DNA from 2 places in the Stenotrophomonas sp. YJH_SMC_73 genome. Region 2 is predicted to be linked to the other one. Evidence: predicted binding sites of a transcription regulator. Region 2 holds the regulator's gene; the other holds the start of a gene.
The links. Region 2 encodes HrcA, which represses chaperone genes, less so after heat shock. Its sites were predicted from a motif close to TTNGCACTCNNNNNNNNNGAGTGCNAA; they were not measured.
Positions count from the first base shown of each region.

Region 1: AC5P8R_RS00420 (co-chaperone GroES) is a predicted target of HrcA. The motif match lies at 12,102-12,128, and genes of this name have one in related genera.

Region 1 covers NZ_JCAFTJ010000001.1:84,743-99,777, reverse strand. The annotation lists gene AC5P8R_RS00485 (GIY-YIG nuclease family protein) at 1-269, opposite strand, end outside; glycine riboswitch at 310-399, shown strand; glycine riboswitch at 413-518, shown strand; gene AC5P8R_RS00480 (trimeric intracellular cation channel family protein) at 601-1,218, shown strand; gene AC5P8R_RS00475 (3-deoxy-7-phosphoheptulonate synthase) at 1,481-2,554, opposite strand; gene AC5P8R_RS00470 (hypothetical protein) at 2,849-3,106, opposite strand; gene AC5P8R_RS00465 (DUF6616 family protein) at 3,197-3,535, opposite strand; gene AC5P8R_RS00460 (DNA alkylation repair protein) at 3,584-4,324, opposite strand; gene AC5P8R_RS00455 (MarR family winged helix-turn-helix transcriptional regulator) at 4,321-4,821, opposite strand; gene AC5P8R_RS00450 (sensor histidine kinase) at 4,894-6,192, opposite strand; gene AC5P8R_RS00445 (response regulator transcription factor) at 6,225-6,932, opposite strand; gene AC5P8R_RS00440 (retropepsin-like aspartic protease) at 7,039-7,968, shown strand; gene AC5P8R_RS00435 (serine hydrolase domain-containing protein) at 8,036-9,199, shown strand; gene AC5P8R_RS00430 (DUF6445 family protein) at 9,292-9,903, opposite strand; gene groL (chaperonin GroEL) at 10,037-11,686, opposite strand; gene AC5P8R_RS00420 (co-chaperone GroES) at 11,768-12,055, opposite strand; gene AC5P8R_RS00415 (endonuclease) at 12,367-14,157, shown strand; gene cutA (divalent-cation tolerance protein CutA) at 14,226-14,564, shown strand; gene AC5P8R_RS00405 (protein-disulfide reductase DsbD family protein) at 14,561-15,035, shown strand, end outside.
Region 2 covers NZ_JCAFTJ010000007.1:25,261-40,295, reverse strand. The annotation lists gene AC5P8R_RS12730 (hypothetical protein) at 1-345, shown strand, start outside; gene AC5P8R_RS12725 (IMPACT family protein) at 386-982, shown strand; gene AC5P8R_RS12720 (ABC transporter transmembrane domain-containing protein) at 975-2,747, shown strand; gene AC5P8R_RS12715 (hypothetical protein) at 2,818-3,012, shown strand; gene AC5P8R_RS12710 (prephenate dehydrogenase) at 3,232-4,356, opposite strand; gene pdxY (pyridoxal kinase) at 4,353-5,261, opposite strand; gene AC5P8R_RS12700 (MFS transporter) at 5,876-7,075, opposite strand; gene AC5P8R_RS12695 (AraC family transcriptional regulator) at 7,148-7,945, shown strand; gene dnaJ (molecular chaperone DnaJ) at 8,006-9,130, opposite strand; gene dnaK (molecular chaperone DnaK) at 9,285-11,207, opposite strand; gene grpE (nucleotide exchange factor GrpE) at 11,390-11,905, opposite strand; gene hrcA (heat-inducible transcriptional repressor HrcA) at 11,969-13,033, opposite strand; gene recN (DNA repair protein RecN) at 13,149-14,810, shown strand; gene AC5P8R_RS12665 (LysR family transcriptional regulator) at 14,921-15,035, opposite strand, start outside.

The DNA.
Region 1 (15,035 bases), on a different contig from region 2:
AGCGCAGGATCCGTTGCCTGCAGCCAGGCCAGCTTGCGTTCGCGGGGCTGCTGCTTGAGTTGCCACTCGGCCCGCGAGGCCGCGGCCCGGTCCGGGTACTCGCGCACGGCCAGCACGCGCAGCGGCGGCCGGGCCCGGGTGTAGCGCGCGCCCTTGCCGGCCTGGTGGGCGGCGAAACGCGCCTCCACATCGGTGCTGATGCCGGCGTAATAGCTGCCATCGCGGCATTCGAGCAGGTACAGGAACCACGGGCGGACGGACGAGGCCATGCCTGGATTATGCCGTGCTGCACTGCAGCGGATATACTGGCGCCCGAATGCAGGAGAGAGGCGCCGCGCTGGCGCCCGCCGAAGGCGCAGGCTCCCATGATCGCTCAGGCCGGTGGGCTGGAATCCCACCAACCATGCATTCGACTCGCCGAGCTGGAGAGAGGTCACCGGGCATGCCCGGGACGATCCGCCGAAGGGGCACGCGGCCCATGCCGCTGAACTCTCAGGCAAAAGGACAGCGGGAGCGGCACCGGTCATCGTCATCCCGTCATTGCGCAGGCAGTGGCGGTGGTCGCGCATGGCCGGCCCCACCGCGCCCGGAGCCTGTCCCATGCTGCTGTCCATCATCTACCTGATCGCCATTTCCGCCGAAGCCATGACCGGCGCACTGTCCGCCGGCCGCCGCCGCATGGACCTGTTCGGCGTGGTCATGATCGCCTGCGTCACCGCCCTCGGTGGCGGCTCGCTGCGCGACATCCTGCTCGGCCACTATCCGCTGGGCTGGGTGAAGCATCCCGAGTACCTGGGCTTCACCGTATGCGCGGCGCTGATCGCCACCTGGGTGGCGCGCTGGATGCACCACTTCCGCCGCACCTTCCTGGTGCTCGATGGCCTGGGCCTGATCGCCTTCACCCTGATCGGCTGCTCGATCGCGCGCGAAGCCGGCCATGCAATGCCGATCGTGCTGATCGCCGGCATGCTGACCGGCGCGTTCGGCGGGGTGCTGCGCGACATCCTCTGCAACGAGGTACCACTCATCTTCCAGAAGGAGCTGTACGCGATCATCGCGCTGCTGACCGGCGCGGCCTATCTGTTGCTGCTGCACTGGGGCGTGGCCGATGCCACCGCGATCCTGTGCTGCCTCGGCGGCGGCTTCGCGTTGCGCCTGCTGGCGATCCACTACCGCTGGGAAATGCCGAAGTTCGTCTACCACGACGAAGTGCATTGAGCCTCTTCGTAAAGTCGAGCCATGCTCGACTGCTCTTTGCAGGAAACCAACGCGCTTCGCGCGCAGGTCGGGCATGGCTCGACGCTACAGGAAGCGGTATCACCACCCCGGCGATGTACCTGGCGCTGTCGCTCATGCGCAGCGCCAGGCGCATCGCCGGTGCAGATGGGCCGGCCTCCAACTCCGACCGGCCCTGATCGCGGCCGCACCCCCGCAGGCGCTGGCCGCCATCCACACACGTGCCGCACTCGGGCGGCTTCCATCAGGCTGCTTCGGACACCTTCACGTCGCGACGGGCGCGCACGGCCGCAGCCAGACGCTCCAGCACCGTCACGGTGGTGTCCCAGTCGATGCAGCCATCGGTGATGCTCTGCCCGTAGACCAGCGGCTGGCCTTCCACCAGTTCCTGGCGGCCACCGACCAGATGGCTCTCGATCATCACGCCAACGATGCGCTGTTCGCCGTCTTCCAGCTGAACAGCGATGTCCTCGATCACCTTCGGCTGGTTCTCGGGGTTTTTCAGGCTGTTGGCGTGGCTGGCGTCGATCATCAGGCGCGTCGGCAGCTTGGCCTTGGCCAGCACCTGGCAGGCGTCGGCGACGCTGCCGGCGTCGTAGTTCGGCTGCTTGCCGCCCCGCAGGATCACATGGCAATCCGGATTGCCGGTGGTCGACACGATGGCGGTGCCGCCCTGCTTGGTGACCGACAGGAAGTGATGCGGGTTGGACGCCGCACCCACCGCGTCAGCGGCGATCTTGACGTTGCCATCGGTGCCGTTCTTGAAGCCGACCGGGCACGACAGCCCCGAGGCCAGCTCACGATGCACCTGGCTTTCGGTGGTACGCGCGCCGATCGCGCCCCACGCCACCAGGTCGGCGATGTACTGCGGCGAGATCACATCGAGGAATTCGACACCGGCCGGCAGGCCGAGCTTGTTGATGTCGCGCAGCAGACCGCGGGCAATGCGCAGGCCCTTGTCGATCCTGAAGCTGCCGTCCAGGTCCGGGTCGTTGATCAGGCCCTTCCAGCCCACCGTGGTGCGCGGCTTCTCGAAGTACACACGCATGACGATTTCCAGTTCGCCGGCCAGCGCGTCGCGCAGCGGCTTCAGGCGCTGGGCGTATTCGATGGCGGCCTTCGGGTCGTGGATCGAGCACGGGCCCACCACCACTGCCAGGCGGTCGTCACGGCCGTGCAGGATCTGGTGCAGGGCCGCGCGCGAGGCGCTGACGGTGTCGGAGGCTTCATCGTCACAGGGCAGCATCGCCAGCAGCTGGGCAGGCGGTGTCAGCGGTTCGATGGTGCGGATACGCAGGTCGTCGGTGTGCGGGGGCATTGCAGGAGATCTCCGGAACGTTGGGGTCCCCAGCGTGGCGGCATGAAAAAAGCCGCCAGGTTCGCTGGCGGCTTTCGGGAATGCGTCTGAAGCTTTCTTCAGGGTGAGCGCAGTCCTTCCTCCGCCAGTGGCTTCGGAAAGTAATACCAGTAAAAGCGGGTGGCGGCTGCGTTCATGGGGTGTATTGATAGCACAGCTTTTGCGCAGTGCAAAATGTTTCATCCGCAACCGCGGGTGCGGTTCAGCGAGGCGCGCGCCGGCGCTGCCCACGCGGCAGCAGCCACGCAAAGCCGCTCATTTGCCATGCACTTCCACGTCCAGCAACAGGCCTTCGTGGATGTCGGCCCAGCGCTCCAGCACGCGGTCCAGCTCCTGCCTGGCCTCGTCCAGCTGCTCGGGATTGAGCAGGGAACGGGTGGTGTAGAGGTCGGAAACCAACCGCCGCAGGGCCGCCTCCGGGATGGCCACCGACGGCCCTTCCCGCCCCGGCAACTGCAATGCCGGGCTGTCGCCAAGCGGGCCGAACAGCGTGACCTGGAGCGTGCTCTGCATGATCAACTTCCCTGCGGATGGACATGGGCAATGTCCTGTTTACCGCGTCCGGGTGACAGGCGCATGTGCCATGCGCGTCCGGAGACGCTGCTACAAGGCGGCCAGGTCGGCAAGGTGCTGCCCCATCCCATCGTCTGCGCCGACGGCGTTGATGGTGGCGAAGTACTGATGCCAACCGGTGGCGGCAATGCCGGCCACCAGCGCATCGGCGTCCGCGCGGCTTGCACAGCGCCAGACCGCATAGAACTGCTCATCGCTGCCGTGCTGTACGCCCCTGGCAATGCGGCCCATCGCCAGCAGTGTGATGCGGACTGGATCGAACTGCTGCATGCCTGCACCGATACGGGCGAAGAAGGCATTCCGCTGCTCGGGCTGGAGCGTGGTCCAGGCGGGGGTGGCGGTGTAGAGCTCGATGAAGGTGTGCGACATGCTGCTTCTTCCTTGAAGGTTTGGGGGGTTGCCGGCCAGCGGCCGGCACTACCGGAGCGAGCGCATGGCGCGTTTGCGGATGTAGGCATTGGCATCACCAGGGTGCTGCTGTTGCCAGCGCGCGCACAGCGCACGCAGCCACTGCGGCTGTGTCTTGCCGGCATCATTGAGCCAGTTGCCGACCGAGTCCTGCACATAGCGCTCCGGGTCGTCGGCGAGTGCTTCCAGCATCGCCTCTGCAAGTTCCGGCTGCCGCTTGAACAGCGCGACATGTGTGGCCCACACGCCGCGCGGGCGCAGCGCTTCGCAGGCGAAGCGGCGCAGGTACGGCGATCCTTCCTGCGTCCATGATTGCAGGTACTCCAGCGCCTGCAGTGGTGCGGCAACAATGTCGGCACGCAGCGCCAGCCACGCCCATTCGCGCACGCCGAAGTGCGGGTCGTCAGCCAGTGGCCGCATCGCCTGCAGCTTGGCCGGCAGCGTCGCGTCGGCGTCGCCGCCGATCAGGTAGCAGGCCCAGCCACGCACCGTGTCTGACGTATGCGCCTGCCAGCGCGCAGGCTCCCCCTGTCCGGCTTCGTGCAGCAACCGCGCCGCCAGCGCCATGCGCTGGGTGATGCCCTTGCCAGAGGCGTCGCGCATGCATTGCAGCGATTCCGGCTCAAGGGCAGGCGCCACCACCTGCAGCAGCGCGGTGAAATCCACGGCCAGGCATTCGGCCAGATGGGTGGCAGCAGCGCTGCCACTGTTGAGTGCATGCAGCCTTTGCGCAGGAACGGGCGTGCTCATGCTGCCGATTCCCGCCCGCCGTCCGTGTGCTGCCAGACCTTGTGCAGCAGCTGCGACAGCTGCTGCTGTTCACCCGCATCCAGGCCGTCGAACAGGCCGCTGATCCATTGCGTGTGCTGCTCGAACAACGACTCGGCCAAGCGCTTTCCCGGTGCGGTCAATACGATCTGCAGACGGCGGCCATCCCCGTCATCGCTGCGACGCTGCAGCAGGCCTTCACGCTGCAGGCCATCGAGCAGGCCGCTGATGGTGGCACGGGTCACGCCGGCACGCTCGGCCAGCAGGTGCGGCGGCAGCGTGCCACCGGCCCCGTGCAGCAGGAACAGCACGATGAAGCGGCCCTCGCTGAGCCCATGCGGTGCCAGCCGCGCGGCGCAGTCGCGATCGATCGACGAGGACAACGAGAGCAGCTGGAAGCACAGGCGCAGTTGCGCGATGTTGGCGTGGCCGCGTCGCTGCGATTCCTCCAGCAGGGCCTGATGCTTGGCTTCGATCATCTCACTAACACGATATGGTTAGGAGCCTAATCATATAACCGGATAGCCGCCATGTGTAAACCACAGCCGATATCAGCGGAGCTTTCCCAGCAGCAGGCGCGCGATCAGCCCGCCGCCCTCGCGGTGCAGCAGCTGCAGTTCGCCTGCGTGACGCCTGGCCACGTTGGCGGCCATGGCCAGTCCCAGCCCGGTCCCACCGGTAGCGCGACTGCGCGAGCTTTCGCTGCGCTGGAATGGTTGCAGCAGGCGGACACGATCAGCTTCGGCGATACCCGGCCCGCGATCCATCACATCCAGCTGCACCCCATGTCCCCACACGGCGACATGCAGCTCCACGGCGCCCGCGTAACGCTCGGCGTTGTCGATGAGATTGTCGACCGCGCGCCGGAGCAGCAGCGCATCGCCATGCCACGGCAGCGTATCCGGGCACTGAAGCGAAATGTCGACCCCGCGCAGCAGCGCCCCTTGCAGGCATTCCTGCAGCAGGTCAGCCAGATCCAGCGAGCGCATCTGCAAGGGCTGCAGCTCGCCGCGTGCATAGTCCAGCACCTGCTCGATCATCGCGTCCATGCGTTCGATGTCCGCCACCATCCGGGCGGCCTGTGGTGCGGGAGCGAACTCGGCGCGCAGGCGCAGGCCGGTCAGGGGCGTGCGCAGGTCATGCGCCACTGCCGCCAGCATATGGGTCATGTCCTGTGCCTGGACCCGCAGGCGTTCGCGACCGGTGCTGATCGCGGCGGCCAGCATCTGCACTTCGCGTGGGCCATCGTCGGGCAATGGCGACTCGGCCTGCAGGTCGACGCGTGCGCTCGCTTCGGCCAGGCGCCGCAGCGGGCGCCCCAACCGGATCGACGCCCACGCCGCCAACGGCGCCAGCAGGATCGCACCGCCCAACAGGGCGAGCATCACCTGGCGGCGCCAGGCCGCCAGGTCACTATGGTCGCTGCCGACCACCCGCCAGCGGCCGTCGGCCTGGCGCATCCCCAGTTCAAACGGCGGCCACTGCATCGCGGTCAGCAGCGCGGCCTGTGATTTCAGCACGCCAGCACGACCGGAGGCGTCCAGTACCGCGCCACCCTCGATGACCTGCACATCGGGCGCCCTGCCCTGCCCCGTCCATGCCAGGCGTACATCCTCGGCCGGCATGCCCATCTGCGCGGCCGCCAGCTGCGCGAGCCAGTCGCTGGCGCTACCTTGGGGGGGCGCGTCCTGCGTCGCCCTGCGCAATCCCAGTGGCGCCGGCGCCTGTTCCCCACGCAGTACCTGCATCGCATGGTCCAGCCGCATCGGTGGCGGCGCGGGCCGGGGCATCCAACCCACCACTGCAACACTGACCAGGGTTGCCAGCAGCAGGCTGGCCAGCGCCAGCATCGCGATCCAGCGTGTGGTCGACCACCGGCTGCTCACAGCACCTGTACCTCAGCGTCGAAGCGATACCCTTCCCCGCGCAGTGTCTGCACGAGGGCTTCTGCCCCGGACGCGGCCTGCCCGAGCTTGCGGCGCAGGCGGCTGATCGCGAGGTCGATGGCACGGTCCACGCTGTCACTGGCTTCTCCGCGACTCAACTGCAGCAGCTGCTCACGCCCCAGCACCCGCCCGGGACGTTCGGCCAGCGCCAGCAACAGGGAAAACTCGCCACGACTCAGCACCAGCTCGGCACCGTCCGGTGCGAACAGGCGACGCTGGTCGGGCAGCAATCGCCAGCCATCAAACCGCAGCTCGCTGGCCACCTGCGTGCGCAGCTTGTCCTGACGGCGCAGCAGTGCGCGTACCCGCGCCAGCAGTTCACGCGGATCAAAGGGTTTGGCCAGGTAGTCGTCCGCGCCCATCTCCAGGCCGATCACGCGGTCCGGTGCAGCCCCCATCGCCGACAGCATCAGGATCGGGATCGCCCTCGCCTGCAGCCTGCGGCAGACCGACAGCCCATCCTCACCGGGCATCATCCAGTCGAGGATGATCAGGTCCGGTCGTTCGGCCTGCAGCAGCACGTCCAGTGCCGCCGCATCCGCCGCCAGGCGTACCTGGTAGCCGTGCAGCAGCAGGTGGTCGGCGATGGCGTCGCGGATGCTGGCATCGTCGTCGACGACGATGACACGGATGGGAGTACTCATTCGGACAGTATCCAGCACCTGTGTATCAGGACGGTATCAGCGCCGATATTCCGGCGATACGCCGCCGTGCGCCAATGGTCACCCACGATCACTGCGGAGTCTTCCCTTGCGCCTCTTCCTGTTGCCCCTGTTCGCCGCTCCCTTGCCTGCGCTCGCCTCCAACGCCGCCGCGCACATCCTGCCGATGTGGATGCAGGGCGGTCATCCGGCGGTGGCCGTCTCGCTGGACGGGCGCGCCGAACCGCTGCGCTTCGTGGTCGACAGTGCCGCCGGGGCAACGCTGGTCGATGCCCGCGTCGTGCGGCGCTATGGCCTGGAGGATGCGGATGCAGAGGTATCACAGGCGCAAGGGGCGAGTGCAGCTTCGGCGCGGTTGCAGCGCATGCGCAGCACGTCCTGGCAGCTGGGCAGCTGGCAGCTGCAGGCCCAAGCCATGAACGTGGATCTGTCATCGTTGCCGAAGGATGATGATCCAGCCATCGACGGCTTGATCGGCAACGATCTGACCGGGCGCTGGGACACCCGTTGGGACTTCGGCCGCAATCAACTGGCGCTGTGGACACCCGGCGGATTGAACCTGGAAGGACCGGGTTGCCAGCCCAATGCGCTGCCCGGCCGCACTGGCGGCCTGCGCCAGTTCGGCTTCATCACGCTTGTACTGGGCGCGCCTGCGGTGGACGCCATCGCCGTGGTCGACACCGGTGCCGCACAGACCGTCCTCAACGCCGAAGCCGCCCGCGCACTGGGGCTGCGCACCGACGGCAGCGACGCGCGGGTGCGGGTGCGTGAAAAGGGCACCGAAGGCCTGGGCGGCGGCAAGCAGGCAACCTGGCTGTACACCCTGCCCGGCATGACCGGCGGCGGCTGGCAGCACCCGTCGATGGAGGTCCGCATCAGCGAACTGCCGGTGTTCAAGGCGATCGGCCTGGAGGGCCGGCCGGCGCTGATCCTCGGTGCCGATGCAATGCGCGGCGGCCAGGTGGACATCGGTGCCGGCGCGGCGCGGATCTGCCTGCGCCGGCCGCAGGCCAGCTGACATCTGGCGATGACGCCAGCGGCAGCCCGGCGTAGCATCACCGTGCGCCCCACCAGGAGTTCCACGCATGTGCCGTGCCACCCTGATGTTGCTGACGCTGCTCCCGCTGGCGGTACTGGCCGCGCCGCCACCCGTGCCCTCGCCCACTCGCATCGATGCCGAAGCACGGCGGCTGATGCAGGCGGCCCATGCGCGCGGGATGGCGCTGGCGGTGATCGATGACGGCAAGGTGGTGCATGTGGCCGCCTACGGTGAACGCAACGCCGCAGGCGAGCCGCTGCGCACCGACACCGTGATGTATGCCGCATCGCTCACCAAGATGGCCTTCGGCCACCTGGTCGCACAGCTGGCGCAGGACGGGGTGATCGATCTGGATGCCAGCATCGCCACAGCTCTGGACGTGCCGCTGCCAGACTACCCGCCCGAACCGAAAAAGTACGCCGACTACAGCGTGCTGGCGAGTGATGCACGCTGGCGCCGGCTCACGCCGCGAAAGCTGCTGAATCACGCCAGCGGCTTTGCCAACTTCGGCTTTCTCGAACCGGATGGCCGGTTGAAGTTCCACTTCGAGCCCGGCAGCCGCTACGGCTATTCCGGCGAGGGCCTGATCCTGCTGCAGTTCGTGATCGAACGTGGGCGACTGGGCGAGGATGTGGGTGCGTTGATGCAGCAGCGCGTGTTCGATCGCTTCGGCATGGCGCGCACCAGCATGTCGTGGCGCGCGGATTTCGCCGGCAACCTGGCCGATGGCTGGACCGTCGAAGGCAATACAGAGCCGCACGATCAACGCAGCCGTGTGCGGGCGGCAGGATCGATGGATACCACCATCACCGACATGGCCCACTTCGCCGCCGGTTATGTGCGCGGCGATGGGCTGTCTGCGGCAATGCGCAGGGAACTGGTGCGGCCGCAGCTGCCGATCACCACCGCCAGCCAGTTCCCAACGCTGCAGCCGGAGCTGCCCGTTGCGCAGCAGCACCGGGATCTGGCCGCGGGCCTGGGCGTGGTGACCTTCCGTGGCCCCCAGGGTGCAGGCTTCTACAAGGGCGGCCACGACGATGCGGTCGGCAACACCCTGGTGTGCATCAAGCGGCACAAACGCTGCGTGGTAATCCTGGGCAACGATGTACGGGCCGAGGCCACCTTCCCGGCACTGGTGGCGTTCGTGCTGGGTGATACCGGCGTGCCATGGCAGTGGGAGTACGGCGCGGCGAAGGCCTTCGTCGAATGAAGGCGCGATGATCCCTGGGCGGGGAGTGCGGAGGGATGGGAGCAACCATGCATGGCGTGTGGATCCACCTCACGCGTGGATGCCTGCTCCGCTCAGCGCGCCTGCTCGAAGAACATCAGGTACACCAGCCGGCCATTCTCCGGGCGGTCGCCGAACGCTGGCCCGGCGGTATGCCAGAACCAGGGCCGCAGCAGCACCAGCCGGTTGAAACGCATCGGGATGCGCATGGTCATTTCCCACTGGCTGTCGTCGTTGCTGTCGCGCTCGATGATGTCACGATGCATGTCGCCGCCGTTGGCATAGCCCAATGCGGCCAGCTCCGCTGCATCCAGGGCCATGCGCTCGGTGCCGGTACGGCGGTGGCGGAAGAACTCGGTGCCGCCCTCGCAGTGCTCCGGTGCACTCAGGTAGAGGATGCCCGACCAGTGCGAGTGATCGGCGTGCACCTTGGCGCGGCCGGTGTCACCGGCCAGGGTAAGGCGGAACTTGCCGTGCGACTGCAGTGGGTTGACCGGCCGCAGCGGTTCGTTGACCAGCCGCGAGACCGCGCCGGACAGCCCATCCAGTTCCAGCCGCTGCTGCGAATTGCGGCCGGGGAATGCACCCTCCTGCACCGGATAGGTCAGGCCCAGCGCCGCCTGGCGCAGCCCCTGCGCATCGGCAGGAGAAAGGAAGTCGTCGACGACGATGAAGGAGGTAGGCATGGCCACCGAGCGTAGCGATGCGCTGCTGCGGCGGCAACCGGGCAACGAAAAACCCCGCCTTGCGGCGGGGTTCTTCCTTGCATCGGGAGGGCGTGCCGACCAGGGTCGGCAACGACCGCCGGGGGACGTGGACTTAGAAGTCCATGCCGCCCATGCCACCCATGCCGCCCATGCCACCGGCGCCACCCATGGCCGGCTCGTCCTTCTTCGGAGCTTCGGCAACCATGGCTTCGGTGGTGATCATCAGGCCAGCGATCGAGGCGGCGTTCTGCAGCGCCGAACGGGTCACCTTGGTCGGGTCCAGGATGCCGAACTGCAGCATGTCGCCGAACTCGCCGGTGGCGGCGTTGTAACCGAAGCTGCCGGTGCCTTCCTTGACCTTGTTGATGATGACCGACGGCTCGTCACCGGCGTTGGCCACGATCTCGCGCAGCGGGGCTTCCATCGCGCGCAGGGCGATCTGGATGCCGTGGTTCTGGTCTTCGTTGGCGCCCTTCAGGCCGGCCAGCGCGGTGATCGCGCGGACCAGGGCAACGCCGCCGCCCGGAACCACGCCTTCTTCAACGGCCGCACGGGTCGCGTGCAGGGCGTCGTCGACGCGATCCTTCTTTTCCTTCATTTCGATTTCGGTCGAGGCGCCGACCTTGATCACGGCAACACCGCCGGCCAGCTTGGCCACGCGTTCCTGCAGCTTCTCGCGGTCGTAATCCGAGGAGGTGTCCTGGATCTGGGTCTTGATCTGCGCCACGCGTGCATCAACGTTGGCCTTGTCGCCGACGCCGTCGATGATGGTGGTGTTCTCCTTGGAGACCTGCACCTTCTTGGCGCGGCCCAGGTCCTTGATGGTGGCCTTCTCCAGCGACAGGCCGACTTCTTCGGAGATCACGGTGCCGCCGGTCAGCACGGCCATGTCTTCCAGCATCGCCTTGCGACGGTCGCCGAAGCCCGGGGCCTTGACGGCCACGACCTTGACGATGCCACGGATGGTGTTGACCACCAGGGTGGCCAGCGCTTCGCCTTCGACTTCCTCGGCCACGATCAGCAGCGGCTTGCCGGCCTTGGCGACGCCTTCCAGCACCGGCAGCAGGTCACGGACGTTGGAGATCTTCTTGTCGTGCAGCAGGATGAACGGGTCATCCAGGTCAGCGGTCTGCGACTGCTGGTTGTTGATGAAGTACGGCGACAGGTAGCCGCGGTCGAACTGCATGCCCTTGACCACGTCCAGCTCGTTGTCCAGGCCCGAGCCTTCTTCAACGGTGATGACGCCTTCCTTGCCGACTTCCTTCATCGCGTCAGCGATGATCTGGCCGATCGACTCGTCCGAGTTGGCCGAGATGGTACCGACCTGGGCGATCGCCTTGTCGTCGGCGGTCGGCTTGGAGATGTTCTTCAGCTCGGCGACGGCGGCCGAGACGGCCTTGTCGATACCGCGCTTGAGGTCCATCGGGTTCATGCCGGCGGCAACGGCCTTGGCGCCTTCGCGGATCAGGGCCTGGGCCAGCACGGTGGCGGTGGTGGTGCCGTCGCCGGCATCATCGTTGGTGCGCGAAGCAACTTCCTTCACCATCTGCGCGCCCATGTTCTCGAACTTGTCAGCCAGTTCGATCTCCTTGGCGACGGAGACGCCGTCCTTGGTGATGGTCGGCGCGCCGAAGCTCTTTTCCAGCACGACGTTGCGGCCCTTCGGGCCCAGGGTGGCCTTGACGGCATTGGCGAGAACGTTGACGCCGCGCACCATGCGCGAACGGGCGTCTTCACCGAAACGAATATCCTTGGCAGCCATTGCATTTACCTCATTGGTAGCGCCGGACGATGCCCGGCGGCTGGGAGTTTGGGATCAGGTTGAAACAGGTCGCGCCGGGGCTCAGCCGATGACGGCGAGCACGTCGTCTTCGCGCAGGACCTTGTATTCGACGCCTTCGCTCTTGTACGAGCTGCCGGCGTACTGGCCGTAGATGACCTTGTCGCCGACCTTCAGCGACGGCGCGCGCACGTTGCCGTTGTCCAGCGGCTTGCCGGGGCCGACGGCCACGACCTCACCCTTGGTGGACTTTTCCTTGGCCGAGTCGGGGATGACGATGCCACCGGCGGAGATTTCGTCGGCTTCGATCGGCTTGACCACAACGCGGTCGTGCAGCGGCTTGATGCTCATAGGAGACCTCTTAAGTGATTGATTGGTCTAAAAAAGTCCGGCGATGTTAGCACTCACCCCAAGCGAGTGCCAGAACCGCACGTGAAGAAACCCGACAACGTCGGGAGCAGGGCAGAGATGGAGCCCCGCCGCCCCCTTTCAAGGGCGGAATGAAAAAATTTTTCCGCCCGCGCGCCTCGGCCAAGGCGTCGGTCTTGGACAATTTCGGTGACAAGCGTCGCACTGTCAGATATCTGACGTTCATTTACGACAAAGTGTCACTGGATCGGCCTTAGGCTCGGTCAGGCATTCCCAATCACAAGGAGTAGTCGATGCGATTGCTGTCCCCGCTTGCCGCCGCCTGCCTGCTGGCACTGGCCGCCGCGCCGGCCCAGGCCGAGGTTTTCATCAACGAACTGCACTACGACGACAGCACCGCCGCCGGTGACGTCGGCGAAGCCATCGAAGTGGTCGCCACCGCCGGCGAGGACCTGTCCGGCTACCGCCTCTACCTCTACAACGGCAGCAATCCTTCGGCGGCCGCGGTCTACGCCAACAACCCGGTCCCGGCCGGCACCGCCGCCGGCTGCGGCAGCGCGACCATCGCCGTGGTCAACTACCCGACCAACGGCATCCAGAACGGCCCCAACGACGGCATCGCCCTGGTTGATGCCAGCGGCAAGGTGGTCCAGTTCCTCAGCTACGAGGGCGCCATCACCGCCTCCGGTGGCCCTGCCGCCGGCATGACCAGCCAGAACATCCCGGTGGCCGAGACCAACAGCACGGCCGCGGGCACCTCGCTGCAGCTGACCGGCAGCGGCAGCCAGTACACCCACTTCACCTGGGCCGAGTCGGCCAGGCAGACCTTCGGCAGCTGCAACAACGGCCAGACCTTCAGTGGCGGCGGAACCCCGGGCCCGAACACACCGCCGTCGGTCTCCACCACCACCCCGGCGCAGGGCAGCAGCACCTTCCCGGCCGCCGCCGACCTGGAAGTGGTGTTCAGCGAGACGGTGAACCTGGCCAGTGGCGCCTTCGCCCTGAGCTGCGGCACCTCCGGCAGCGTGCCGTTGACCTTCCCGGCCAGCGGCCGCAGCGTGAAGCTGTCCACCAACACTGCGCTGGTGGCCGGTGAGGCCTGCCGCTTCGACATCCGCGCCGCGCGCATCACCGACCTGCAGGGCGCGCACCCGGCCGCCGACAGCCGCATCGCCTTCACCGTGGCCAGCACCGGCGGCAATCCGGACCCGGGCAACCCGGGCGTGCCGGCCGGCTATTACTCCAAGGTCAACACCAGCAGCCCCAGCCAGCTGCGCTGCTCGCTGCATGCCACCATCAAGGGCCACACCGCCTACCCTTACAGCGGCTCGGGCACCAGTACCTGGACCATTCTGGAAATCGCCGACGAGGATCCGAACAATTCCGGCAGGATCCTCGATGCATATCGCAACCACAGCTACGCCAAGGTGACCGATCGCGCCGGCAGTGGCAGTGGCCTGAAGTACAACCGCGAGCACACCTGGCCGAACTCGCTGGGCTTTGCCACCACCACCGGTGACAAGGGCCTGCCGTACGCGCCGTATACCGACACCCACATGCTGTACCTGACCGACGCGCAGTGGAACGCCGACCGTGGCAACAAGCCGTTCGGCAAGTGCGACGCCAACTGCGGCGAGCGCGCCACCGAGGCCAACAACGGCCAGGGCGGCGGCAGCGGCGGCTATCCGGGCAACTCCAACTGGGTGCGCACGCCGGACGGCAACACCGGCACCTTCGAGGTGTGGGGCAAGCGCAAGGGCGACATGGCGCGTGCGGTGATGTACATGGCGATCCGTTACGAGGGCGGCAAGGATGCGGCCACCGGCCAGTCCGAGCCGGACCTGGAGCTGACCGACGACCGCAGCAAAATCGTCAAGACCAGCAGTTCGCCGGCCTACATGGGCCTGCTGTCCACGCTGATCGACTGGCACCTGTCCGATCCGCCGGATGATGCCGAGCGTGCGCGCAATGACGTGATCTACAGCTTCCAGGGCAACCGCAACCCGTTCATCGACCACCCCGAGTGGGCAACCCCGGCCCTGTTCACCTCGGCCAAGCCGGCCACCTGCCAGCTGGCCAACTGACCGCGCAACGCAGCGGTCCACTGCCGCCGCCGGGCCCTGACCCGGCGGCGGCCCTATACTCGGCGGTCATGTCGACCGTCGATCCCGTCCTGCTGCTGTTGACCACCTGCCCGGACCGGGCCAGTGCCGAGCGCATCGCGCACGCGCTGGTCGGCGAGCGCCTGGCGGCATGCGTGACCCGCCTCGATGGCGCGCAGTCGACCTACCGCTGGCAGGGGGAGGTGACCACCGACGCCGAACTGCAGCTGCTGGTGAAAACCACCGCGAGCCGCGTCGATGACGCAATTGCCCGGATCGTCGCACTGCATCCGTATGAACTCCCGGAGTGCATCGCGGTCGAAACCCGGGCCGGCCTGCCGGCGTATCTGGACTGGATCCGGGCACAGACCCGGGAGGACACTGATTGAAGACTCTGTTTGCGCGCGGCGCCGCCTTGTGCGCCCTGTTGTGGCTCTCGCTGCCGGCCTTCGCGCTGGATGAGAAGGACCTGCTGCCGGTGGACCAGGCGTTCGCGCTGACCGCCAGTGCCCCCGAACGGGGCCAGGTGCAACTGCAGTTCAAGATCGCACCGGGCTATTACCTATATCGCCACCGCACCAGCGTCAAGGCCGACCCGGCCTTCAATGCCGGCGCGCTGCAGATGCCCAAGGGCGACAAGCACCACGACGATTTCTTCGGCGAAGTCGAGACCTATCGCGAGCGCCTGCAGGCCACCCTGCCCGGCACGCCGTCCGAGGCTGCCGGCACCATCAGCCTGGAAGTGCGTTACCAGGGCTGCGCCGATGCCGGTGTCTGCTACCCGCCGCAGAAGCGCGTGGTGCAGGTCACCCTGCCGGGCGCCGGTGCGGCGGCGGCGGTGCCTGCCGCGCGTGCCGGTG
Region 2 (15,035 bases):
GCGCTGAAAGCACGCAGCGCCGAGGCGCCAGTGGCCAACGCTGCCGATGCGGAACGGGCGCAGGCACTGGATCGGGTAGAGATCACCTCGATGAAGCGGCAGGCCCCGAGCCGCTCCGCGCCCGGCGTCATGCGCCGGGGCGCCGACGCGCGGCTCAGTGCGGATGCCGTGCAGGCCGAGGTGGACGCCGATGCACAGCTGCCGCGACGGCAGTGGCTGCAGAAGATCCGCGCGCGCCGCGATGACGGCCAGCGCGACCTGGCCCGCGCCAGCCTGGAGCGCTATGTGCAGCAGTATCCGGAAGCGCGCCTGCCGCGCGACCTGCGCCCGCTGCTGGACGACTGAAGCGGGCAGTGACCTCCGGCGACCCCGTAGAATGGCGGGAATGCCCGATACCCTCGCCCAGCCGGTAAGCCACACGCTGGAAGTCAAACACAGCCGCTTCATTGCCCATGCCGCGCCGATCGATGGCGCCGCGGCAGCATTGGCGTTCCTGCAACAGGTGGCCGTAGCCGACGCAACCCACAACTGCTGGGCCTACCGGCACGGCCAGGACTACCGCTCCAGTGACGATGGCGAGCCCGCCGGCACCGCTGGGCGGCCGATCCTGGCTGCGATCGACGGCCAGGGCTTCGACCGGGTGATGGTGGTCGTGACGCGCTGGTTCGGCGGCATCAAGCTGGGCGCCGGTGGACTGGTGCGCGCCTACGGTGGCGCCGCCGCCGAATGCCTGCGTACCGCCCCGCGCTTGCCGCTGGTGGCGATGGCCCGGCTGCAGCTGTTGGCCGGCTTCGAGGATCTGGGCACCCTGCATGCCACCCTTCCCAGCTTCGGCGCCGTGAAGCGCGATGAACAGTTCGATGCCAACGGCGTGTGCCTGCGGGTCGAATTGCCGGCCGATCAGGTCGATGCATTGAAAATCCGCCTGCGCGACGCCACCCGTGACCGTATCCGCATACAAGACGACGACCAGGATGACTGACAAGGACGACGCCCCCGCCTCGGCCCCACCGCTGCGCCGCCTCGGCAGCCTGAGGACGCTGTGGCCGTTCGTGCGCCGCCACAGCGGGCTGTTCACCGCTTGGCTGCTGGCGCTGGCGGTCTCTTCGGCCGCCACGCTGAGCCTGCCCCCCGCCGTGAAGCAGATGATCGACCACGGCTTCACCAGCGGTGGCCAGATCAACCGTGCCTTCGCCCTGCTGATGCTGGTGGCGGTGGTGCTGGCACTGGCAACGGCCGCACGGTTCTTCTTCGTGTCGCTGCTTGGCGAAAAAGTCGTGGCCGACCTGCGCAGCCGCCTGTACGCACACCTGATCCAGCTCGGTGCCGGTTTCCATGACCGCAGCCGTAGCGGCGAACTGGTCTCGCGCCTGACCGCTGACAGCGAACTGCTGCGCAGCGTGGTCGGCTCGACCATGTCGGTCGCCCTGCGCAGCAGCGTCACCGTGGTCGGCAGCCTGGCCATGCTGTTCGTCACCAGCCCCAGGCTGGCGGCATGGTCGCTGCTCGGCATCCCACTGGCGGTACTGCCGATCATCATCGGCGCGCGCAAGCTGCGCACGGTTGCACGCAGCAGCCAGGACCGCATCGCCGATGCCAACAGCCTGGCCAGCGAGACGCTGGGCGCCGTGCGCACGGTGCAGGCACATGCACGCGAGCCTTACGAGCGCGGACGCTTCGACAAGGCACTGGGCGATGCCATCGGCGCCGCGCGCCGACGCATCGGTGCGCAGTCGCTGGTCACCGCCAGCGCCATCCTGCTGGTGTTCGGCGCCATCGTTGGCGTGCTGTGGCTGGGCGCGCACGATGTCATCGACGGGCGCCTCAGTGCCGGCACGCTGGGGCAGTTCGTGCTGTACGCGCTGATCGGCGGCGGCTCGGTGGGCGCGCTGGCCGAAGTGTGGAACGAACTGCAGCGTGCAGCCGGTGGCATGGGCCGCATTGGCGAGCTGCTGCAGGAAGACATCGAGATCCGTGCACCGGCGCAGCCGCACGTTCTGCCGCAACCATTGCGCGGCGAAATCCAGTTCGACGACGTGGTGTTCCACTATCCGCAACGTCCGGACCAGGCCGCGCTGGACCACTTCAACCTGCATGTCCGCCCGGGCGAGACGGTGGCCCTGGTCGGCCCGTCGGGCGCGGGCAAGAGCACGGTGCTGTCGATGCTGCTGCGCTTCCACGATCCGGCCAGCGGCCGCATCTGCGTGGATGGCATCGACGTACGCCAGGTCGATCCGGCCGAGCTGCGCGCGCAGCTGGCGCTGGTGCCGCAGCAGCCGACGCTGTTCGCGGCCAGTGCGCGCGACAACATCCGCTATGGCCGCCTGCAGGCCAGTGACGCCGAGGTCGAAGCTGCCGCGCGTGCGGCCGAGGCCGATGGCTTCCTGCGCGCGTTGCCGCAGGGCTACGACAGTGAGTTGGGCGAACGCGGTGCGCGCCTGTCCGGTGGCCAGCAGCAGCGCGTGGCGATTGCCCGCGCACTGCTGAAGGACGCGCCGATCCTGCTGCTCGATGAAGCCACCAGCGCGCTGGACGCACAGAGCGAGCACAGCGTGCAGCAGGCGCTGGAGCGGCTGATGGCCGGTCGCACCACGGTGGTCATCGCCCACCGCCTGGCCACCGTGCTCAAGGCCGACCGCATCGTGGTGATGGACCAGGGCCGCATCGTGGCCGAAGGTACCCATGCCCAGCTTCTGGCCGAAGGCGGACTGTACGCTGAACTGGCACGACTGCAGTTCATCGATTGATGACGGCCGGCTAACATCGGCCGGACCAAGCTGGCCTCGCATCAGCAGCATCCGCTGAAGGAGGTACGCGATGTCGTTCCGTCAGTTCCCTGCAGTCGACAGCAATGGCGAAAGCCACATCATCATCGAGTTCAAGCCCGAGGCGAATGGCAGCGGGCATCACTCTGAATCCACGCCGCGTTACGAGCTGGATGACGGGCGTCATCTGGTTCGCAATGGCCGCGAATTCACCACCAGCGGCGGCGAACTGCGGTTGATGATCTAGCGCTGCCCACCTTGGTGGGCACTGGCCGTGTCGCCCTGCTCTGGTAGGTGTCGACCTCGGTCGACACGCGCTTTGCCAAGGGCAGTCGAGCAATGCTCGACTCCACAAGAAGGCGTGATCAATTTTTCACCAAGCATCTTGACAGCCTTGCCTGACAAGGGCTGCGCAGGGTTATCCACACGTTTGCTCAGAAACCATCCACACCGCCTGTGGATGAATTCAGCCCAGCACCCGTCCGATGCCGCTGGCGTCCACGTCGGCCGCGGCCCGGGTGATCGCCGCCGGATCGCTGCCGGCCACGAATCCGATGCGGAAGTGCACTTCACCGCCGGGCGTGCGCGAGGAATGGATCGAAGCCAAGCTGATGCCATGCTGCTCGAACACGTTCAACAGCTCGCGCAGCGAGCCAGGCCGGTCCTCCGGCAGGTGCACCGACAGCGCGTTGCGCTCGGTCAGATCGGCCAGCAGATACCCCACGCGTTCGAACGTGTAGTTGCCATCCGCCAGGGCCTGCTCGCCGAAGGCACTGCGATTGGCTGACAGCAGCTGCTCACGGAATGCAGCCCGTGCGCCGTCGTCGCCCTGTCCGACCTGCACCTGCAGGGCCTGCAGCTGCCCCACCAGCCGCTCCAGCATCGGCGCCACGTACGGGTTGCCGAACTGGATGTCTTCGTAGATCGCCGGATTCAGCGACAGGATGCGCGAGATGATCGCCGTGTCCAGCTCGAACGACGCCGAACGGTACGGCATCATCGCGGCCAGATCGCCCAGCTGCGGCTGGTACTGGCGCAGCACGCCTGCCTGCGCCAGGTGGGTGGCATGCACCATCGCCTGCACCAGCGCCATCATCTGGTCGTGGTGCTGCGGCGTCGCGCGCACGCACTCGGCCTGCAGCGCGGTGCACAGCATATCGACCCATGCCCGCCAGTGCTGCAGCCGCGCTTCGCAGACCACCATCACCCGCCCCTTCAGGGTCGGCGCCTTGGGTGGCGCGGTCATCGGGTGCAGTCCGACCACTTCGGCCTGCGAGGCCAGCATCGCCTGCACCGGTGCCTCCTTTACCGAGGTCACATCCAGCCACAGCCTGCCCTGCTCGCGGCCCGCCGATTGCCGCACGTACTCGGCGATCAACGCCGGCGTGTGCCGGATCGGTGCCGAGAACACCAGTACATCGGCCTGCGCCAGCAGGTGTTCCGGCGTGTGCGAGTCCGGGTCGGCCGGGTCATGGCCGATCACCTGCAGCTGCAGGTGCTGCTGGAAGAAGCGGCACAGCCAGCGCCCATAGGCACCAGCACTGCCGACGATGCCGACCGTGCGCGGCGTGCGTGGATCCAGGCCGCTCATGCCACGCGTTCAGCGCGGAAGCGCGTTCCTTCGGCCAGCGCCGCCGGCGCGGCAGCGATCACGTCGAACTCCTCGAAGCCGTTGTCCAGGGTCGCCTCCAGCGCCGCATGGGTGCCGGCAATCGCGCGCGAAATCGCCTGCTGCATCGACTCACCGCGCAGCAGGAACGACACCACCAGCGACATCAGCACGTCACCGGTACCGGCCACGTCCACCGGCAGCAGCGGTGAGGTCCAGCGCCAGGTTTCCTCGTGCCCGACCGCCAGGGTGACCAGCTCACCCGGGTTGCCGCCTACGCTGTGCGCGATCACCCAGTGCGGGCCACGATCCAGCAGCGTGCGCGCGGCGGCGATGGCATCGGCCTCGGCCAGTGCCGGCATGCCGGTCAGGCGATTCAGTTCGAAGGCATTGGGCGTCACCAGCCAGGCGTGCGGCAGCAGGCGCTCGGCGAAGATCGCTTCCAGGCCCGGTTCCACGTAGGGTCCGGTATGGGTATCACCGATCACCGGGTCCAGGCAGTAACGCAGCTGTGGGCAGGCCGGCAGGATGTTGTCCAGCCAGTCGGCGAAGGCCGCACCGTTGGCGGTGCTGCCGAAGTAGCCGGACACCAGCATCTTCGCCCGCTGCGGCAGGCCACGCTCGTGGGTACCCAGCAGCAGGTCGGCAAACCAGTCGGCGGGCAGCACGCGGCCCCGCGTAGTGTCGTAGAACGGCGCATTGCTCAGCAGCACGGTCGGGATTTCGGCGACGCGCACGCCCAGTGCGCGCATCGGCGGGACGGCGGCACTGTTGCCGGCGTGGCCGTACACAAGTTGCGACTGGACCGAGATGACATCGATCGGCGACGGCCCATCCGGCCGCTGGCGGCGGCCGTGGACCAGGTGGTTATCAAGGGATTCGCTCATGGCCGCATTCTACGCCCAAGGGAGTTTTCGGCAGGGCTTGCAGCCCTGCACCTGCCGAAGGCGAAGCCGAAGCAAGATCAAGAGCCGCATTCCGTGGGATGGCGGGGCGGTGTGGGTGGTCAGGACACGCCGTAAACCCCCCTCCGGGGTCCGGCCCAGCCGCTGGCGGCTGTGCGTTCGGGCGCTTGCGAAGCAGTGCTTCGCAAGCGAAGCGCCCTCACCCATGGGGGCTCGATGGCGCCATCCATGGCGCCAACGGTCCTGCCCACCCACACCGCCCCGCTTCTGACAGATTCCCGCGACTGTTGGTGGGTGCCGACCGTTGGTCGGCACATCTGTGGGATACCGAAATAAATCGGGGTCAGATCCGTTTTCCTTCGGAAAACGGATCTGACCCCAAGAGCCGTTCCGACGGATCGCAGGAAACTGTCGAAGGCGGGGTGGGTCCGGTTGCAGGGGTGTCCGCGGCATGGATGCCGCGGCCAAGCCCCCAGGGATGGGTTTACGGCGTCCCCTGCAACCGGACCCACCCCGCCAACCCACGGATAGCCCGCTTCTGCTGTTGACGTTGCCTCTGCAGGTGCAGGGCTGCAAGCCCTGCAAACCCAACCCCCTCAGTGAGCAGCAGGCCGCGATGGCGGCAGCCACGCCGCGACGATGCCCAGCAGTGGCAGGAACGCGGTCAGCTGATAGACGAATTCAATGCTGGTCCTGTCTGCCAGCATGCCCAGCACGGCCGCGCCAAGCCCGCCCATGCCGAATGCAAAGCCGAAGAACAGGCCGGACACCATGCCGATGCGGTGCGGCATCATCTCCTGCGCGTACACCACGATGGCCGAGAACGCCGAGGAGAGCACGAAGCCGATCAGCACTGCCAGCACTGTGGTCCATAGCAGATCGGCGTGCGGCAGCATCAGCGCGAACGGGGCCACGCCGAGGATCGAGGTCCAGATGATCGGCTTGCGGCCGATGCGGTCACCCAGCGGGCCGCCGAGGAAACCACCGGCGGCAGACGCCACCAGGAACGCGAACAGATGCAGTTGCGCCTGTGCCACCGGAATGCCGAAGTGGTGGATCAGGTAGAAGGTGAAGTAGCTGCCGATGCTGGCCATGTAGAAGTACTTGCTGAAGATCAGCACCAGCAGGATCGCCAGCACCTTGGCCACGGTGCGCGACGAATGCCGCGGGGCCATAGACGCGGTGTTGGCCGGACGCGGTGTGCCCAGGTGCAGTGCATACCAGCGGCCAACATAGGTCAGCAGCGCGATGCCGATCAGCGCGGCGCCGGCAAACCATGATGCGGCACGCTGGCCATACGGCACGATCACGGCCGCAGCGATCAACGGCCCCAGCGCGGTACCGAAGTTGCCACCCACCTGGAACACCGACTGCGCGAAGCCATGGCGACCGCCCGAGGCCAGCCGGGCGATGCGCGAGGCCTCCGGGTGGAAGATGGCCGAACCAATGCCGACCATCGCCGCAGCCATCAGCACCACCGCGTAGTTCGGCGCAAAGCCGAGCAGCAGCATGCCGCACAGGGTCGAGGCCATGCCGATCGGCAGCGAGTACGGTGCCGGGCGGCGGTCGGTGGCCATGCCGATCAACGGCTGGAAGATCGACGCGGTGAGCTGGTAGGTCAGCGTGATCAGGCCGATCTGGGTGAAGCTGAGGTTGAAGCCGCCCTTGATCACCGGATAGATGGCCAGGATCAGCGACTGCATCATGTCGTTGACGACATGGGAGGTGGAGATGGCGGCCAGCACGCCGGGAGCCACCGGGCGTGAGGTCGTTGCGGGAGAAGCCAGGGTCGACATGGACACAGTCAGGTTGGGGGCGAGCCACGCATGCTACGGTGGGCCCCCACTCCCTTCTGCCGCGTTCGGGTCATGGCCTATCGCAAAAAGGACACTCCCTGCCCGATCCGCGAGACCGCGCCGTGGAACGAAGTGCCGGTACACCGCCCGGTGACCAGCCGCGCCCGGCACTACCCGCCCGGTACCCACATCGCGCCACACCGGCATCGCCGTCACCAACTGGTCTTCGCCATGTCCGGCCTGATGGTGGTGCGCGCGGACGGTGGCCGCTGGGTCGTGCCCTCCACCCGCGCGATCTGGGTTCCGGCCGGCATGGTGCATGCGGTGGACTGCATCGCCGAGGTGCACATGCGCAGCCTGTACGTGGAACCGGACTTTGCACCGCAACTGCCGGATGGGGCGTTCGCAGTACAAGTGGCGCCGCTGCTGCGCGAACTACTGCTGGCGGCCAGCCTGATCGAGTCCGCGCACGTGGACGACAGCCGCGACGGTCGCGTGGTGCGCCTGCTGCTGGACGAGCTGCACCGCATGGACGTGCTGCCGCTGCACCTGCCCTCGCCCACCGACCCGCGCCTGCAGAGGATCTGCCAGCACATCCAGAAGCATCCCGCCGACGACGCCACGCTGCAGGACTGGGCCCAGGCGCTGCAGGTGGACGTGAAGACCATCCAGCGCCATTTCGCCGGCGAACTGGGCATGACCTTCGGGCAGTGGCGGCAGCAGGCGCGCCTGCTGGCCGCCCTGGAGCGATTGGCAGTCGGCGACAAGGTCATCGATGTGGCGCTGGCGATGGGCTACGACAGCCCCAGCGCGTTCACCAGCATGTTCAAGCGCCAACTGGGGCAGACGCCCGCGGCGTTTTTCCGCTGATCGCAAACGAAAACGCCGGGCATGACCCGGCGCTACCGCTCAACGCTTCGGTTGAAAAACTCAGGACGTCATCCGGTCCCAGAAGCCCTTCACGCCATCCATGAACGTCGCCGACTTCGGCGAATGCTTGCGTGCTTCCTCGCCGACAAAGGTGGCTTCGAACTGCTCCAGCAGCTTGCGCTGTTCGTTGGTGAGGTTGACCGGGGTCTCCACCACCACGCGGCAGTACAGGTCGCCCTCGCTGCGGCTGCGCACCGAACGCACGCCCTTGCCGCGCAGGCGGAACAGCTTGCCGGTCTGGGTCTCGGCCGGGATGCGGATTTCCGCTTCGCCGCCGAGGGTCGCCACGCGCACGGTGTCGCCCAGCGCTGCCTGCGAGATGCGGATCGGCACTTCGCAGTGCAGGTCGTCGCCATCGCGCTGGAAGATCGCATGCTCGCGCACGCGCACTTCCACGTACAGGTCACCCGGCGGCGTACCGGCCGGACCGGCCTCACCTTCACCCTGCAGGCGGATGCGGTCGCCGGTATCGACGCCCGCCGGCACCTTCACCGACAGCACCTTGTCTTCCTCGACACGGCCGTTGCCGTGGCAGGTCTTGCAGGGCTTGGCGATGATCTGGCCACGGCCGCCGCAGTTGTGGCAGGCCTGCTGCATGGCGAAGATGCCGCGCTGGATGCGCACCTGGCCGCGGCCATGGCACACATTGCAGGTTTCGACCTTGCCGTCTTCGGAGCCACTGCCATCGCAGTCGCCGCACTCGGCCAGGGTCGGGATCTCGATGCGGCGCTCGACGCCGCGTACCGCTTCTTCCAGGTCCAGCTCCATCACGTAGCCGATGTCGGCGCCGCGACGGGCCTGGCGCGGCCCACCGCCGCCACCGCCAAAAATGTTGCCGAAGATATCGCCGAAGATATCGTTCATGTCCGGGCCGCCCGGACCACCACCGCCCATGCCGTGCTCGAACGCAGCGTGGCCGTGGCTGTCGTACATGCGGCGCTTGTTGCCATCGGACAGCACTTCGTAGGCTTCCTTGCACTCCTTGAAGGAGGCTTCGGCCGCCGCATCACCCGGGTTGCGGTCCGGGTGGAACTTCATCGCACAGCGACGGTAGGCCTTCTTCAGCTCGTCGTCGGTGGCGGTGCGGGCAACGCCCAGCACTTCGTAGTAATCGCGCTTGCTCATATGGTGAATCTGGTTCCGGAAAGTCGGGATTCGTCAAAGCGGAAGAGCGGAACCAGGTCCGCTCTTGCGTCGGGCGCCCCGACACGCCGGTGGGCGGTCAGGACCCTGATGCGACAACGGGACGCTGATGGCCAGCGTCCCGTGTCGGTCCGGATCAGGCCTTCTTGTCGTCCTTGACTTCGGTGAACTCGGCGTCGACCACGTCGTCCTGCGCCTTGCCGGCGTTGCCGGCGTCGGCACCCGGGGCACCGCCCTGGTCGGCCGAAGCAGCGGCGAACAGCGACTGGCCGGCTTCCTCCAGCACCTTCGACTTGGCTTCGATCTGTGCCTTGTCGTCACCCTTCATCGCGGTTTCCAGGTCGGCCAGGGCCGCCTCGACCTTGCCGATGACATCGCCGCCGACCTTGCTGCCGTGCTCGGTGATGGCACTGCGGGTGCCGTGGATCAGGGCATCGGCCTGATTGCGGGCCTGCACCAGCTCCTGGAACTTCTTGTCTTCTTCGCGGTTGGCTTCCGCGTCGGCGACCATGCGTGCGATCTCTTCCTCGGACAGACCCGAACCGGCCTTGATCTCGACCTTCTGTTCCTTGTTGGTCTTCTTGTCCTTGGCCGACACGTGCAGGATGCCGTTGGCGTCGATGTCGAAGGACACTTCCACCTGCGGCAGGCCACGCGGAGCCGGCTCGATGCCGGACAGGTCGAACTTGGCCAGCGACTTGTTGAAGCGGGCCTGCTCGCGCTCACCCTGCAGCACGTGCACGGTCACGGCCGACTGGTTGTCCTCGGCGGTGGAGAACACCTGCGAGGCCTTGGTCGGGATGGTGGTGTTCTTCTCGATGATCTTGGTGAACACGCCGCCCATGGTCTCGATGCCCAGCGACAGCGGGGTCACGTCCAGCAGCAGCACGTCCTTGACGTCGCCGCCCAGCACGCCGCCCTGGATCGCAGCACCCAGTGCCACGGCTTCGTCCGGGTTGACGTCCTTGCGCGGTTCCTTGCCGAAGAACTCGGTCACCGCCTGCTGCACCTTCGGCATGCGGGTCTGGCCACCGACCAGGATCACTTCGCTGATGTCGCTCGAACGCAGGCCGGCATCGTTCAGGGCGACGCGGCACGGCTCGATCGACTTCTTGATCAGGTCTTCCACCAGCGCTTCCAGCTTGGCGCGGGTCAGCTTGATGTTCAGGTGCTTCGGACCCGAGGCGTCAGCGGTGACGTACGGCAGGTTCACTTCGGTCTGCTGGGCGCTGGACAGCTCGATCTTGGCGCGCTCGGCAGCGTCCTTCAGGCGCTGCAGGGCCAGCGGATCCTTGCGCAGGTCGATGCCCTGGTCCTTGTTGAATTCTTCAACCAGGTACTCGATGACGCGGTTGTCGAAGTCTTCGCCGCCCAGGAAGGTGTCGCCGTTGGTGGCCAGCACTTCGAACTGCTTCTCGCCGTCGACGTTGGCGATCTCGATCACCGAGACGTCGAAGGTGCCGCCGCCCAGGTCGTACACCACGATCTTGCGATCCTTGTTGTCGCCCTTGTCCAGGCCATAGGCCAGCGCGGCCGCGGTCGGCTCGTTGATGATGCGCTTGACGTCCAGGCCGGCGATGCGGCCGGCGTCCTTGGTCGCCTGGCGCTGGCTGTCGTTGAAGTAGGCCGGCACGGTGATGACCGCTTCGGTGACCTTCTCACCGAGGAAGTCCTCGGCGGTCTTCTTCATCTTTTCCAGCACCTTGGCCGAGATTTCCTGCGGCGCCATCTTCTTGCCGTCGCTGGTGGCCACCCAGGCATCGCCGTTGTCATGGGCCAGGATGCTGTACGGGACGTGGGCGATGTCCTTCTGCACTTCGGCGTCGGTGAACTTGCGGCCGATCAGGCGCTTCACCGCGTAGAAGGTGTTCTTCGGGTTGGTGACGGCCTGGCGCTTGGCCGAGGCGCCCACCAGGACTTCGCCGTCCTTGGTGTAGGCGACGATCGACGGGGTGGTGCGATCGCCTTCCGAATTCTCGATGACGCGGGCCTTGCCGCCGTCCATGATCGCCACGCACGAGTTGGTGGTGCCGAGGTCGATACCAATGATCTTGCCCATGGGGGAGACTCCTGAGGATGCTTGTTGGGGTCAGTCCAGCCGTTCGGCCGGTGGATGAATACGATGTGGGGGAGGCTCGTGGAACATTCAAGCCATCTCCCGAACGCTGTGTTTCCGGTCGCCCGGCGCGTTCAGCGTCGGGCCGGGTGACGGGACATTCCCGCCTTCCGGCCCTGGAGGGGTCAGTCGGCGGCCACCACCACCAGCGCCGGCCGCAGCAGGCGCTCGTTGAGCAGGTAACCCTTCTGGAACACGGTCACCACGCTGCCCGGGGCGGCGTCTGGGGCCGGCACCTGGCTGATGGCCTGGTGGTGTTCCGGGTTGAACGGCTGGCCGATCGGGTCCAGCAGGACCAGCCCGTTGTCGGCGGCAACCTTCAGCAGCTGCTTGTAGGTCAGCTCCAGGCCCTCGCGCAGCGGATGCGGGTCATCGCCGGCCGCCTTCAAGCCGGCATCCAGGCTGTCGAACACCGGCAGCAGCTCGCCCAGCAGCTTCTCGTTGGCGAACTTGCGGGCCTGCTCGATGTCACGGGCAACGCGCTTGCGCTGGTTCTCGAGGTCGGCGCGCTCACGCAGCGCATCGGCCTTGATCTGCTCGACCTCGGCGCGCAGGCGCTCCACTTCGTCGTTGACGCCGGCGGCGGCGGCCGCATCGGCGGCAGTCTGCTGGGATTCGATATCTGGATGTTCGTGGTTCATGTCTGGGTCCCTGGCGGTCAGTCTCCGCCTCCACCCACCCTAGTGTGGGCGGGATGCTGCGTTTCAAGCGTCGGATGTTCCAGGAGTGCGCCCGGCTGGCGAAAACGCCGCGCCGAGTACATCGGCAGTGGCCTGGACCAGCGGGATCATCCGGTCGTAGGCCATCCGCTTGGGGCCGATCACGCCCAGCACGCCCAGCACCTGGCCATTGGCGGTATAGGGGGCGGTGACCAGCGACACCCCCTGCAACGGCATCATCCCGGTCTCTTCGCCAATGAAGATGCGCACCCCCGGGGCCTGGATGGTGCGCTCCAGCAGCTGCAGGATCTCGCGCTTGCTGGAGAACAGCTCGAACAGCTCGCGCAGCCGCTCCAGGTCGGACAGGTCCTGCACCCCCATCAGACGGGTCTGCCCGGCCACCAGCATGTCATCGGCCGCCGGCTGCAGGGCCTGCTCGGCCAGCTCGATGCTGTGCGCCAGCAGCTGCTCCAGCTCCGAACGGGCATCACGCAGTTCCAGCAGCAGGCGGGTGCGGATCTCGGCCATCGGCAGGCCGGCGAAATGCGCGTTGAGGTAGTTGGCGACCTGTTCCAGCTGGCCCGGCGCGAACTCCTGGCGGGTCTCGATGACCCGGTTCTGCACCTCGTTGTCGGCGAACACCAGGATCGCCAGCACCCGGCGCCCGTCCAGCGCCACGAAATCGATCTGGCGGAACGCGAACTGCTCGCGCCGCGGGGCGCTGACCACGCCGACGAAGTGGCTCATCGCCGACAGCAGCTCCGAGGCGCTGCCAAGCAGGGCCTGGGTGCTGCCGCCGCCGGCCAGTTCCTGGCGCAGCCGGGCCAGCTCGCCTTCGCCCGGCGGCTGCATCTGCAGCAGGCTGTCGACGAACACCCGGTAGCCATGTGCGGTCGGGACGCGCCCGGCCGAGGTGTGCGGCGAAGCCAGCAGCCCCAGGTCTTCCAGGTCACCCAGGATGTTGCGGATGGTGGCCGGACTGACCTCCAGCCCGGCCACGCGCGCCAGCGTCTGCGAGCCGACCGGCTCACCGTCCTGGATGTAACGCGCGATCAGCGTGCGCAGCAGATGGCGCGCACGCGGGGCAAGCTGGTCGGGAGAACCGTGCATGGAATCAACCTGTGAGACACGGACACTAGATAATGGCGGCGGATCACCTTGGCAAGTCATTGGACCTCCCGCGCGCGCGTGCTAGCGTTGCGCGGCTGCTGACACCCCCTTACCCATGCTCAGACATCTTTCGATCAAGGATTTCGCCGTCGTCCGCGCCACCGAACTGGAGTTCGGGCCAGGCATGACCGTGGTTTCAGGCGAGACCGGCGCCGGCAAGTCACTGATGGTCGACGCGCTGGGCTTCCTGTCCGGCCTGCGCGCCGACAGCGGCGTGGTCCGCCACGGCGCCGCGCGCGCCGAGCTGTCGGCCGAGTTCGCGCTGGACCAGCTGCAGGCCGCGCGCCAGTGGCTGGCCGACAACGAGCTGGACGACGAGGAGCAGTGCCAGCTGCGCCGCGTGATCCGTGCCGATGGCGGCTCGCGGGCCTGGATCAACGGCCGCCCGGTGACCCTGGCGCAGCTGGCCGACCTGGCCTCGCTGCTGGTGGAGATCCACGGCCAGCACGAGCAGCAGGCCCTGCTGGCACGCCCATCACAGCTGGCCCTGCTGGATGCCTATGCCGGCAACGAGGACGAGCGCCGCCAGGTGCGCCGCGCCGCTGCGGCCTGGCAGGCCCTGGTCGATGAATCACTGGCGCTGTCGCAGCAGGGCGAAGTCAGTGACCGGATCGGCTTCCTGGAGCACCAGCTGCGCGAACTGGACCGCGAGGATCTGGAACCGGAGTCGATTGCCGCGCTGGGCGCCAGCCACCGCCGCCAGGCCCATGCCAGTGCCCTGCTGAGTGCCTGCCAGGCGGCCAGCAACCAGCTCAATGGCGACGACGGCAGTTCCGCGCTGGACCTGCTGCAGCAGGTGCGCCACGAGCTGTCGCGCCTGATCGAACACGACCCGCGCCTGGGCGAGGTCGACGGCCTGATCGAAAACGCCTCGATCCAGCTGCACGAAGCCCTGTCGCTGCTGGACCGCGTGCATGACGACCTCGACGCCGACCCGGAACAGTTCGAGGAGAACGAGCGTCGCCTCGGCCGCCTGCACGACCTGGCCCGCAAGCACCGTGTGCCGATGGACGAGCTGGGCGCGCAGCGCGAGCGCATGCACGCCGAAGTGGAACAGCTGCGTGGTGCTGACGAACGCCTGCAGCGCCTCGCCGGCGAGATCGACAAGGCCGCTGCGGCGTGGCGCGTGCAGGCCGGGCTGCTGACCGCCAGCCGCCGCGCCGCCGCTGCCGAGCTGTCGGCCACCACCACCGGCATCATCGCCGAGCTGGGCATGGGCGGCGGCCAGTTCCTGATCGAGCTGGAACCGCAGGACGCCGGCAAGCCCGACCCGCAGGGTGCCGAGCGCGTGGAATTCCTGGTGGCGGCCAATGCCGGACAGCCACCGCGTGCCCTGCGCAAGGTGGCCTCGGGTGGCGAACTGTCGCGCATCTCGCTGGCCATCGAAGTGGCCGCGCTGGACCTGGATGCAGTGCCGACCATGGTGTTCGACGAAGTCGACTCCGGCATCGGTGGCGCGGTGGCGGACATCGTCGGCCAGAAGCTGCGCGCCCTTGGCGAGAAGCGCCAGGTGCTGTGCGTGACCCACCTGCCGCAGGTCGCCTCGAAGGGCCATGCCCATTACCGGGTCAGCAAGGCCCCGGTGGAAGGCATGACCCAGAGCGCAGTGGAAAAGCTGGACAGCAAGGCGCGCGAGGAAGAACTGGCGCGCATGCTCGGCGGCGTGGAAGTGAGCAAGGAAGCGCGCGCCGCCGCACGCAAGCTGCTGCAGGTGTAACGCCGGCCGAGCCGAGCATTGGCTCGGCTTCCGCACGGTAGTGCCGGCCGCTGGCCGGCACCCCGATGCGGGTGGATGAAGATCATGAGGTTGCCGGCCAGCGGCCGGCACTACCCCTGTGGCTGCGTCAGATCGACGTTCTCCACCAGGAAATCAAGAAACGCGCGCACCCGCAGCGGCAGGTAGCCGCCCTGCCCCAGGAACACCGCGTGCACCTCTTCCAGG